Regions from separate parts of the Methylophaga sp. UBA3603 genome, predicted to be linked through region 1. Evidence: predicted binding sites of a transcription regulator. Region 1 holds the regulator's gene; each other region holds the start of a gene.
The links. Region 1 encodes PhoB, which activates phosphate uptake and scavenging genes when phosphate is short. Its sites were predicted from a motif close to GNNTGTCATAAAACTGTCANAT; they were not measured.
Positions count from the first base shown of each region.

Region 2: a site for PhoB is predicted at 1,897-1,918, ahead of pstS (phosphate ABC transporter substrate-binding protein PstS). Genes of this name have one in related genera too.
Region 3: a site for PhoB is predicted at 1,451-1,472, ahead of B4F66_RS13430 (UDP-2,3-diacylglucosamine diphosphatase). Genes of this name have one in related genera too.

Region 1 covers NZ_DFMC01000002.1:201,159-205,324, forward strand. The annotation lists gene B4F66_RS01550 (inorganic phosphate transporter) at 1-470, shown strand, start outside; gene arsJ (organoarsenical effux MFS transporter ArsJ) at 529-1,752, shown strand; gene phoB (phosphate regulon transcriptional regulator PhoB) at 1,834-2,526, shown strand; gene phoR (phosphate regulon sensor histidine kinase PhoR) at 2,539-3,828, shown strand; gene B4F66_RS01570 (PstS family phosphate ABC transporter substrate-binding protein) at 3,970-4,166, shown strand, end outside.
Region 2 covers NZ_DFMC01000009.1:614,802-618,967, reverse strand. The annotation lists gene B4F66_RS10190 (sensor histidine kinase) at 1-240, opposite strand, end outside; gene B4F66_RS10185 (OmpW/AlkL family protein) at 354-1,031, opposite strand; gene B4F66_RS10180 (metal-independent carbonic anhydrase family protein) at 1,095-1,616, opposite strand; gene pstS (phosphate ABC transporter substrate-binding protein PstS) at 1,951-3,042, shown strand; gene pstC (phosphate ABC transporter permease subunit PstC) at 3,243-4,148, shown strand; gene pstA (phosphate ABC transporter permease PstA) at 4,145-4,166, shown strand, end outside.
Region 3 covers NZ_DFMC01000010.1:534,454-538,619, reverse strand. The annotation lists gene B4F66_RS13435 (glycosyltransferase family 4 protein) at 1-611, opposite strand, end outside; gene B4F66_RS13430 (UDP-2,3-diacylglucosamine diphosphatase) at 611-1,405, opposite strand; gene prlC (oligopeptidase A) at 1,545-3,584, shown strand; gene B4F66_RS13420 (hypothetical protein) at 3,632-4,048, opposite strand.

The DNA.
Region 1 (4,166 bases):
GAGCCTATTCAATCGCTATGGCTGCTGCTTTGACCGTCATCATTGCCAGTCAGCTCGGATTGCCGGTCAGTACAACGCATATTGCCATTGGTGGGGTATTTGGGGTTGGGTTCCTGCGTGAATGGCTGGATGAATCAAATAAAATCGAACGCCAGATTGATCGCGAAAAAGCCGAAATCAAAGATGATAAAAAGATGCTTAATGCACTGCGCGGCGAATTGAAAAAACTGGAGAAAAAACCCTCCAAAACCGTGGATGAATATCAACGTATTACCGAGCTTTATCGATTGATTGATGAGGAAGAGTCCGCGCTGAAAAAAGCCAAAAAAGTCCTCAAAAAAGAAAAGAAAAACCTGTTCGTTAAACGCGATATGGTGAAAAAGATCGTCACAGCGTGGGTGGTCACCGTTCCAGCAGCGGCAACTTTATCAGCCTGCATCTTCTTTATGATTAGAGGCATCATGCTGTAATCAAATCTTCATTAAACTGACATATTATTTTCAGCTTATTTGTCAGGACGATTTGAACATGCTGAATAAACTTAAAGCATTGCCCATTGCGATTCAGCAATATCTGGTCGTGACCTTCAGCTACTGGGCGTTTACCGTTTCCGACGGTGCGTTACGCATGCTGGTGGTATTGTTTTTCCATCAACTGGGCTACAGCCCGCTTGAAGTGGCAATGCTGTTTGTTCTGTATGAATTTTTCGGCATAGTGACAAACCTGGTCGGTGGCTGGCTGGCCGCCAGAGTAGGGTTAAACGTCACCATGCATCTGGGCTTGTTATTACAGGTCATTGCATTGGCAATGCTGCTGGTGGATCCGCAGTGGCTCACTGTGGCGTATGTCATGGTCGCGCAGGCACTCTCCGGTATTGCCAAAGATTTGAATAAAATGAGTGCCAAATCCAGCATCAAAATGCTGGTGGCTGATAACGCCCAATCAACCTTATTTAAATGGATATCCATCCTTACCGGCTCCAAAAATGCCCTGAAAGGTGTTGGTTTTTTTGTCGGTGCGGCCCTGCTTTCCTGGATCGGTTTTCGTGGCGCGATACTGGCCATGGCGATTGTGCTTCTGGTAGTGCTGATTTTCAGCATCGTCATGTTGCAACGCGATCTGGGTAAAGCCAAAAATAAACCAAAATTCAGTGATATCTGGTCAAAAAGTGCACCGGTGAATCATTTGTCGTTGGCAAGGTTCTTTTTGTTTGGTTCTCGAGATATCTGGTTTGTGGTGGCCTTACCGGTGTTTTTGCATGCCCAATTACAGTGGTCACCTATTTATGTCGGTGGTCTGCTGGCGGCTTGGGTAATTGCTTACGGTATTGTGCAGGCACTTGCCCCTAAGCTGACTGGCTTTTCCAGACAAAACGCTCCTGATGGCTATCATGTCTGGCTATGGTCCTTACCCCTCTTTGTGTTGCCGTTATTGATTGCCGCCTCGGTATATTTTGAATGGGCTGTCATACCTGCTTTAACTGTCGGCTTATTAATTTATGGCGCTATCTTTGCGATCAATTCTGCAATCCATTCCTATCTTATCGTGTCATATGCAGATGCGGCTGGGGTTTCCCTGGATGTCGGTTTTTATTACATGGCTAATGCGGCTGGAAGATTGTTTGGTACATTATTATCTGGCTGGGTCTATCAGGTTTCCGGGTTAGCAGCCTGTCTGGTCATTTCTGCCTTAATGATTCTGTCCGCCAGTTTTATTTCAAAAATGTTACCGCGCAAAGACCAGACTGTATAAAGCTTTCAGCGTTGTTATCAAATTGTCATATTTAGCCGTTAAGCTTTATTCTTAGAAAAATAGTTCAGGAAAAAATCGGATATGAGCATATCAGTATTACTGGTTGAAGATGACGCCGCCATTCGTGACATGATTAATTTCAGTCTGCGTCAAACGGGATTTACCTGCGAAGCAGTCAAGGATGGCGAAACGGGGCTGGATTGGTTGAAAAATCAACAACCAGACATGATTTTGCTGGACTGGATGTTACCTGGAATTGATGGCATCGAGTTTATCCGCCGTCTGCGTGCCAATGAGTTTTTAGCATCCATTCCCGTGATTATGCTCACCGCCAAAGGCGAAAGTGAAGATATGGTGAAAGGTCTGAGCGTCGGTGCTGATGACTATATTAATAAACCATTTTCCCCACCTGAATTAATTGCACGAATTAAAGCGGTTTTACGTCGTTGTCGTCCGATGGAAGATGATGATGCCCAGAAATTGCAGATGGGTGAACTGGTTATGGATACCAAAAGCCACCGGGTCTCGGTGAATGGTGAACGCATTGAATTGGGACCGACCGAATTCCGTTTACTACACTTTTTTATGAAAAACCCAGAGCGAGCCTATAACCGCTCCCAGCTGCTGGATTTTGTCTGGGGCGATACCGTATATATAGAGGAGCGCACAGTGGATGTGCACATTCGTCGTCTGCGTAAGGCGCTGGAACCCAGCGGTCATGACAACCTGGTACAAACCGTTCGCGGTGTCGGTTACCGTTTTTCTGCTGAATAGCAGGATCGTCTGATGCAATGGGATTATTGGCGTTTACTGACCGTGCTCAGTCTGGCCGGTTTTGTGGGACTGGTCGTTGGTCATATGATGGCTTTTCTGTTTGTCGCTGCACTTATTTACATTTTCTGGATGCAGAGTAAATGGAACCAGTTGCAGGCATGGCTGGATAAACCTAAGAAAAACAGTTCTCCGCAAGCCGAAGGGGTTATTAATGACGTGTGTCGGCAGATCGAACAGATGCGCGCACAAAACAGCAGTCGTAAAAAAAAGCTCACCGGTTATTTAAAACGTTTCCAATCGGCCACTGCGGCTTTACCTGATGCGGTGGTGGTAATGGGCGAGTTTGGTCAAGTCAGTTGGGCCAATACCTCAGCCATGACGTTATTGGGAATCAACTGGCCGCATGACAATGGCGTCAGAGTCAATAATCTGGTTCGCGACCCGGCATTCCAAAAATTACTGGAACTTGATGGTGACGCCGAGGAATCGGTTATAGCCGTTTCACCGATGAATGATCGCATTCAGCTTGAATTCAAAGTCGTTCGGTATGCCAGCAAGGACAGGTTGCTGATCGCCAGAGATATCACCCAGACACAGAAACTGCAGCGTATGCGGCGTGATTTTGTGGCCAATGTATCGCATGAATTGCGTACACCATTGACGGTTTTACGGGGGTATCTGGAAACGTTGACCACGGAAAGTGATCAGGAGCTCTGGCAACAGGCTTTGCCGGTAATGCAGCAACAAAGCCAGCGAATGCATCTTATGATCAAGGATCTGCTGGCATTATCCCAACTGGAAACCGGTGAAAAGCCGTTGCAACACCGACCTACGGATATCTGCAAGTTATTGCATAGCGTGGTGGAGGATGCCAAACGACTGGAACATTTTCATCAACATCAGATCAACCTGCATTGTTTGAGTGAAAAATGGCTAATGGCAGATGCTGATGAACTACGCAGCGCAATCTCCAATCTGGTCTTTAATGCAGTCAAATATACCCCAGCAGAAACCCAGATCGATGTCAGATGGGATATCGAGGGTGAGTTTGCTGTTATTGAGGTAAAAGATACCGGTGAAGGTATTGCCCAGCATCATCTCGACCGCTTAACAGAACGCTTTTACCGTGTTGATAGTGGTCGTGCCAGGGAAACCGGTGGTACAGGACTGGGGCTGGCCATCGTCAAGCATGTGTTGCAACGACACAAAGCTGAACTGTTGATTCAGAGTGCTATTGGTGAAGGTTCAAGTTTTAAATGCTGTTTTCCCGCCAAAAATGTGATGGATAAAATAGACATTTAGCCTTACTGACTACTGTTTTCGGTCATGTCACAGTATTGTCATATTTCTTTCATATCCTTGTCACAGTTAATCGCGATACTGCTCGGGTGCTCAACGCGGTAAGCGTTGGAACTTATTTTTAACCCAAGGAGTTAATGACTCATGTTCAAGAAAAAATTTGCTTTATACGGCGCCGCTTTGGCAATGACGTTTTCCGCTGCCAGCTTTGCAGACGTCGATCCAAACCTGCCAGAATATGAAAAAACAAGCGGTGTTTCAGGTAGCTTATCAAGCGTCGGTTCTGACACATTAGCTAACTTGATGACCTTGTGGGCAGAAGAGTTTAAACGTGAATATCC
Region 2 (4,166 bases), on a different contig from region 1:
CTTGTTACGAACTAACGCCTGATTGGCATTTTTGCCAAATAATAATTCATCGGTAATCTGTTTGAATAAACGATAACTGTTATTGGATAATTTCCAATGCTCTGTGAGCAATGCATTTGCCATGTTCACTTGAACGATGTTCTGGGCAGTCAGTCTTGTTGACCAGATAGCCAGCGCTCCTGCCAGGAAAACCATGGCAAGAGCGACAACAGCAAAAGCAATAATTTTTTTCCGGTACATCAAATGCAACCCAGTGAAGAATAAAATCGTTCGCAAAACCTAATATATCAACATTCAGGCAGTTTACTTAAACCATCTCCACTATCTCAGATTAATCTAATGGGTTTTTCACATTAAAAACGTCTGCCGATACCGATACCGAAGATCACTGGATCAATATCAGTACTGACAGACACCGAGCCCGCCGCCGTATTCCGATAAGTCGCTGTGGTATCAATATCGATGTATTTCAGGTCAAGGTTCACAAACCAGTCATCGTCCAGTGCATAGTCAACACCCGCCTGAAAAGCCAGTCCCCACGATGATTTAAGTTTGACCGAGTCACCGGGATTACTGAGGCCAGAGCTGTTGGGAACCTTTTCATCAAAGAAATAGGTGTAGTTCACTCCCATTCCGATATACGGCTTCAGTTTGGCATTTGGGCGGAAATGATATTGCAAAGTTAGGGTTGGTGGCAGAACTTTGGTTTCAGCGACCGGCCCCAGAAAATCCCAGCTTTGGCTACCATCCACGGTGTGCTCGGAATACCCTAAAATCAATTCTATGCCCCAGTTGGGTGTCATCATGTAGGTGATATCCAGTTCCGGTACAGTATCGCTATCAACACTGACACCTTCCGTTCCTTGATCAACTCCATTAACTGATACCGTTCCACTTGAATCATTTGGATTAACGTTAATCACCCTTCCACGAACCAACCAGTCACCAGCCTCATAAGCCTGAACATAACTCACAGGACCAATAAACCCGGCCAGCAGCATAAACAAAGGTGCACTCGAATATTTCTTCATATTAAGCAGACTCTTTAATAAAGGAGAAAAAGCCTGCACAAGATCTTGTGCAGGCTGAATTAATTACTTACTAAAAGGTAAGGAAGAGTGATGTAATTCGATTTTGACACTGCCATCGTCATCCAATCGATAACCAAATGTGTATTCAACTTTGGTTTCGTTACCAGCCGTATCGGTAAAGTAGTAAAGCCCCATTGCAAGGGCATTTTCGTCACGAATCAGCAGGTCTTCATTCTCAAATCGAACTGCAGTCCAAGGCTGCAGAGCAAAGCCTTTATCTTCCTCAAGCATGCCGCCTACAAAATACGAAAGTGCTTCTTCATAACTGTTTCGGAACGGGTCATCCACTGCTTTAGTTGGTTTGAATAGCACTTTGTCGTCGAATGCATACAAGTTGTCCAGTAACTCACTGGCGACTGCGCCTGCATCTTCACCATTGATTTTGGCCTGGCCGATTTCCACAATACCTTCTGCCCAGGCGTTTTGTGCTGCCTGAATAGCTTCTGCATCGATTTTATCGATTTGAGCAAATGCCGAGGTGGTAAAAATCAGACTGAATGCGCTTGCAAGATATGTCGTTTTCATTGTTGGTCTCTCCTGTTGTTAACCTGAGAGCCATGATATTTGCAAGAGATGAAAATCAAACCGACAAGGAATTAAGCTTGGATGAATAACAGATTAACAAGTTGTTAATCTTTTATTGTCTGTTTTCAGAAGAAAGCATTGGGATATCAACCGTAATACTAGTTCGATGACCTGATAAACAAGGCTAACATGAGATTTCACCTGTTAATGCCGTCGGTCCAGGAATACCCTTAAGGCCAAACTTACGCGTCATTTAGAGAGATACATTCAACATCTTCGCCACTGTCATAAATCTTTAACAAACCACCAATAGACTTAGCAACCAGTAAATTGAGTGTTTTACTTTTTTCATTTGTCAGGAGTTTTTATGAAACTATTTGCGAAGAGCGCAAAGTCAGTTTTTGTCATTGGCGCGCTTATTGGTGCCATGAGTTCATCCGCTGCATACGCTGATCTTAAATTGATTGGTTCTGGTGCAAGTTTCCCAGCACCACTTTATAACAAGTGGTTTAAAGACTACAGCAAGCAAACTGATGGCGTTCGTATTGATTACCAATCTAAAGGTAGTGGCGCAGGTATTCAGGATTTCATTAACGAAACGGTAGACTTTGCAGGCAGTGATGCTGCAATGAAAGACAGTGAAATAGAACAAGTCAAAAAAGGCGTTATTCTGCTTCCAGTCACGGCGGGCGAAGTCGTCATTTCTTACAACCTTGATGGTGTTCAAGAATTGAAATTGCCACGTGATGTTTATCCGGAAATCTTCCTGGGCAACATTACGAACTGGAACGACCCAAAAATTCAGGCGGCTAATCCTGGTGTAAAACTTCCTGACCAAAACATTACTGTTGTTGTTCGTTCTGATTCAAGTGGTACCAGCTATGTATTCACTAATCACTTAGCAGCGATCAGCGATAACTTCAAAGAACAGGTTGGTGGTGCAAAAGCACCAAACTGGCCAAGTGCTGGCACAATTGTCAAAGCACCTAAAAATGATGGTGTAACAGCGACTATCAAACAAACACCTGGCGCAATCGGCTATGTTGAATATGGTTTTGCCAAACTGACCAAAATGCCGACGGCCATGCTGGAAAATCAAAAAGGTAACTTTATTGAAGCTGGTGGCGAAACAGGTGCTTCAGCCTTAGCGACGACTGATTTCCCGGAGGGTAATCTGCCAAATAGTGATGTACCGGACCTGCGTGCATGGGCAACTGACCCATCGGGTGATGATGCCTATCCTATCGCAACGTTCACATGGTTATTGGTTTACAAAAACCAAGGTGAAGAGAAAGCCAAAGCCTTAAAAGACCTTATTGAATACATGATTACAACAGGTCAGGAATCATCTGAAGCAATGGGCTATATCCCGCTGCCAGAAAATGTTGTTGAGAAAGTTCGCAACGCGGCCAGCATGATTCAGTAATCACTCTTGGTGATCGGATAAAACAATGCTGCAAGTGTTTTAAACACTTGCAGCATTTATCTGTTCAAGAGCCTGAAAACGATGTTAGCGATATTTACTATAAATATTCACGATTGATAGGAACACAAATGGTTCACGATCCTTTTAAAGATTCCGCAAGTGGCAAAACATTGTCCGCGCCACCTTCTCCCAGTGATTATATGAAAGATTCTGTCTTCCGATCTTTTGCTTATTTATGTGCTTTATCAATCATACTTTTATTGGCTTATATCGTCTTTGAACTCGGTTCTCAGGCTTTACCTGCAATTAAGGAGCATGGTTTAGGTTTTATTACTGGCACAACCTGGGATACCAACCAGAATGAATTTGGCGTGTTACCTGAAATTTGGGGCACGTTATACAGCTCACTGCTCGCGCTGCTGATTGGTGGTGGATTAGGAGTCGCTATTGCCATCTTCCTGACCCAGGGATTCATGCATGCCAAAATCGAAGTGATGTTCAGAACCATCATTGAGCTGTTAGCGGCTATTCCTTCGGTGGTTTATGGTTTGTGGGGTATTTATGTACTTATCCCGCTAATCAGGCCGGCCGCCCATTGGCTACATGAAACGTTTGGCTGGTTTCCTTTATTTAGTACTGATTTAAGTGGTCCAGGCCTGGCTCCCGCCGCATTAGTACTCGCTATTATGATTCTTCCGACTGTCGCAGCCATTTCAGCCGATGCCTTCCGTCGTATTCCTTATAAAGTAAAAGAAGCAGCCTATGGTATGGGGGCGACAAAATGGGAAGTGATTCTTAAAGTCATGTTACCAACAGCCTCCTCCGGGATTCTGGCCGGTTTGGTATTGGGATTTGGTCGCGCGTTGGGTGAAACTATGGCACTGGCCATGTTAATTGGTAACGTGAATGACATCAGTGTTTCGCTGTTTGCCCCTGCCAACACACTGGCATCCTTGCTGGCTTCAACCTTCCCAGAAGCAGGTGAGATTGAAATTCAGGCTCTGATGTATGCGTCTCTGGTTTTGCTGCTTATCACCTTTGTGGTCAATGTTGCCGGCCTGGCCGTACAGCAATACACCATGCGTAAATTTGAGGGTAAAAAATGAGTCAGATTAACGAACAGA
Region 3 (4,166 bases), on a different contig from region 1:
CCTGGTAAATCCAAATCCAAAAATGCTTCAATGTTTTTTTCGACTGCAACCCGGCCCATATTGATAAAAACCGGGCGGGGTAAGTCATAATTTTTGGCATTATCTTTCGTGAATATATCGGTATCGACACCTCGTCCCCATACATAAACATCTTGAAATCCATATTCTTGCAAGCGTCGCTGTTGTGAAATGGTAGGTACCAGTGTTCTCACCGCCGGGCGATGAAAACGCCTTAACCATGCATAGCTCCAACTAAGCGGAATCGGTAAACGCAAACGCAGATATTCTGGAAACTGAGTATGAAATGACGTGGTGAAATGGATATTATGACGCAGACACCAACGTCTGGCGGCCATGCCTAATGGACCCTCAGTGGCAATATGCACTGCATCGGCTTGCAGATTGTCGAGCATATTTGCCAGTTTTCGGTAAGGCAGTAATGCCAGACGAATTGAGGGATAACTGGGACAGGGAATCGTTTTAAAATTCAGCGGCGTGAGCATGGTAACGTCATAGCCCATTTCCTGCAGATGGTCACGGGTTTTCCCCAGAGTGCGCACAACCCCGTTGACCTGTGGCTCCCAGGCATCGGTAATAATCGCCAGTTTCATCAAGCGGCTTTGGCAATCAAAACGTGCTGATTAAATACTTCAGCCCAAGGGATGATTTCCATCTGACCATCTGGATGTTCAACCAATGCTGTGCAGCTCTCTACCCAGTCGCCACAATTATAGTAATCGATATCATGTATGCGCGTTATTTCCGCACGGTGAATATGGCCGCAGACCACACCATCCACCCCTTGTTTAGAAGCTTCATGCGCCACAGCTTCTTCAAAATTACTGATGTACTGGACCGCATTTTTCACTTTGTGTTTCAAAAACGCTGCCAGTGACCAGTAAGAGAAGCCCATCTTACGGCGGAAATAATTCACCCAGCGATTAGCTCTAAGTAAAAATTCATACAAACGGCTGCCGATTTTGGCCAGCATCGGCGAAATTTTCACTACGCTATCGAATTGATCGCCGTGAATGATTAACAACTTACGTTTATCGGCTGTGGTATGAATGATTTCGTTATGGATCTGCACATTACCGAACACCGCACCATCATAATCCCGCAGAATCTCATCGTGATTACCGGGAACAAAGATGACCTTGGTATTGTGCTTGGCTTTACCGAGCAGGGTTCGGACTACGTTATTATGTTCTTGAGGCCAGTACATGCGTTTTTTCATTTCCCAGACGTCGATAATATCGCCGACCAGATAAAGATATTCGCATTCCACATTATGTAAAAAGTTAAGGAGGAGCTCGGCACTGCAGCCTCGGAAGCCAAGATGGATATCCGAAATGAACACGGTGCGAACTTTCAGCTTTTGCTTGTGACTTAGTTGTGTTTGCATAAGGCACTCATTCACTTAAAATTCTGAGCAAACCTTATCTATTAGATATTGCAGTGTGATGACCGTTTTGTTGCGTTACCATGACAATAACTTCACGCGCTACACTGCGGGCGATACCGAACCTAATCAGGACACTATTATGAGCAACCCATTATTGGAAAATCACCGTTTACCGCCATTTTCCGCAATAAAAGCCGAACATGTTGAGCCCGCAATTGATCATGCGTTGAGCACAGCACGCAATAAAATTGACACTATTTTGAGCACACTTTCAGAGCCAACATGGGACACATTGGTACAGCCAATGGAAGATATGGATGCCCTGATTGACAGTGTCTGGTCGCCAGTAAGTCATATGAATTCGGTGGTCAACTCGGAAGAGCTGCGTCAGGCCTATAACGCTTGTTTGCCTAAACTCAGCGAGTTTTCGACTGAGTTGGGCCAGAATGAAATGCTGTATCAGGCCTATAAAGCCATTGCCGAAGGCGCTGAGTATCAGAAATTGGATACGGCACAGAAAAAAGTCATTGATAATGCGGTCCGTGATTTTCGTCTGTCGGGCGTTGAGCTGGATCAGCAACAACGTGATGAATTCAAAAAGCTGTCACAGCAAATGACTGAACGCACCGCCAAGTTTGAAGAAAATTTGCTGGATGCCACTCACGCCTGGCGTAAGTTGATTACCGACGAGTCATTATTATCGGGTTTACCACCATCCACTATTGAAATGGCCGAGCAAATGGCCAAGCGAGAAGGCGAGGAAGGTTGGTTGTTTACCCTGGATTTCCCATCGTATATGCCGGTGATGTCCTACGCTGATAATCGTGAATTGCGTGAAGAAATGTATACCGCGTTTGCCACTAAAGCCTCAGACCAAGGTCCGAATGCGGGCAAATGGGATAACACTGAAGTGATGCTGGATATTCTGAATCTGCGTCATCAACTGGCAAATCTGCTGGGGTTTGCCAATCATGCCGAACGTTCTTTGGCCACCAAAATGGCGCAATCACCGCAACAGGTTCTGGACTTTCTGCAGGATCTGGCCAAGCGCTCAAAACCGATTGCCGAGCAGGAATATGCAGAATTACGCGCCTTTGCCAAATCCACTGCCGACCAGGATCAACTCGAAGCCTGGGATGTCACCTATTTTGCTGAAAAACTACGTCAGCAGCGTTATTCAATTTCACAGGAAGAATTAAAGCCGTACTTTCCGGAAGACAAAGTAGTGAATGGGCTGTTTGCCGTGGTCAATCGTTTATACGGACTGGATATTCGGGAACGCAAGGATGTTGACGTCTGGCACAAAGACGTGCGCTTTTTCGAAATTGTCGCCGAGGATGGCAGCGTACGTGCTCAGTTCTATCTGGATTTATATGCCCGTCAGCATAAACGTGGTGGCGCATGGATGGATGAATGTAAAGCACGCCGTCGTACTGCCGAAGGAATCGAAATTCCAGTGGCGTTTCTGACCTGCAACTTTTCTGAACCCGTCGGCGATAAACCGGCTCTGTTCACCCATGATGAAGTGACCACTTTATTCCATGAATTTGGTCATGGTCTGCATCATATGTTGACCAAAATTGAATATGCCGGTGTGTCTGGTATTAATGGTGTGGCCTGGGATGCAGTCGAGCTGCCAAGTCAGTTTATGGAAAACTGGTGCTGGGAGCGTGAAGCTTTGGATTTGATTTCCGGCCATTACCAAACGGGTGAAAAATTGCCTGATGATTTGTTCGACAAAATGCTTGCCGCACGTAACTTCCAATCGGCAATGATGATGTTACGTCAGCTGGAATTCTCGTTATTTGATTTCCGGTTACATCTGGAATTTAACCCGAATGAACCGAATCAAGTCGATAAGATTCTGGAACAGGTGCGTAATGAAGTCACCGTGGTGAAACCGCCCAAATTCAACCGTTTTGCGCACAGCTTCGCTCATATCTTTGCTGGCGGTTATGCCGCCGGTTATTACAGCTATAAATGGGCAGAAGTGCTGTCAGCCGATGCGTTCTCCAAGTTTGAAGAGAAAGGGATCTTTGATCGGCAGACTGGTCTGGAATTTCTGGAAGCGATTCTGGAGCAGGGTGGTTCCCGTGAGCCAATGGAACTGTTCATCGAATTCCGTGGCCGTGAACCGCAGATTGATGCGTTATTAAGACATACCGGTATTGCCGCGTAAACAAAAAAGGGCCGAAAGGCCCTTTTTTATAAGTAAGTATTCTGATTTTATGAATTCATACAAATTTGCGCGGATTCCTGTGCAATTTGAATCATCATCGCCGCCTTATCTTTAGATAGGTTGCCTGCTTCGATATCCTGCAACATCTGTTGATTCAAATCATGCGTGGTCTGTGCGATATCTGCTCCCTGAGCTACCGGCATAATGGCTTTTTCACTATATTCCTCAGAGAACTGGAGCAACGCATCCAGTTGGCAACTGGCCATTTTAGTCACATAGGCATTTGCCTCATCATCGATTGCACGGGCTGACATTTCAGGTCTATCAGCACTCAACTTTTGTACAACTAACGGTTTCAATTGCTTGGTGTAGTTTGTTTTATAGTTTTCTTTATCCTGATCATCAATTGCCAGAGCTTGCTGTGCAGCGAAAATAAAAGGTAACGCCAGTAATAATTTTTTCATTTTATATTTCTCAAATTGGTAGCCAGATAAACATCAGACTTTCTATGAATGACTTTAAAGTGGCCGGTATCAAATTGTTGTGAATTGCTGGAGTGAATCCACAGTACAGCTTTACATA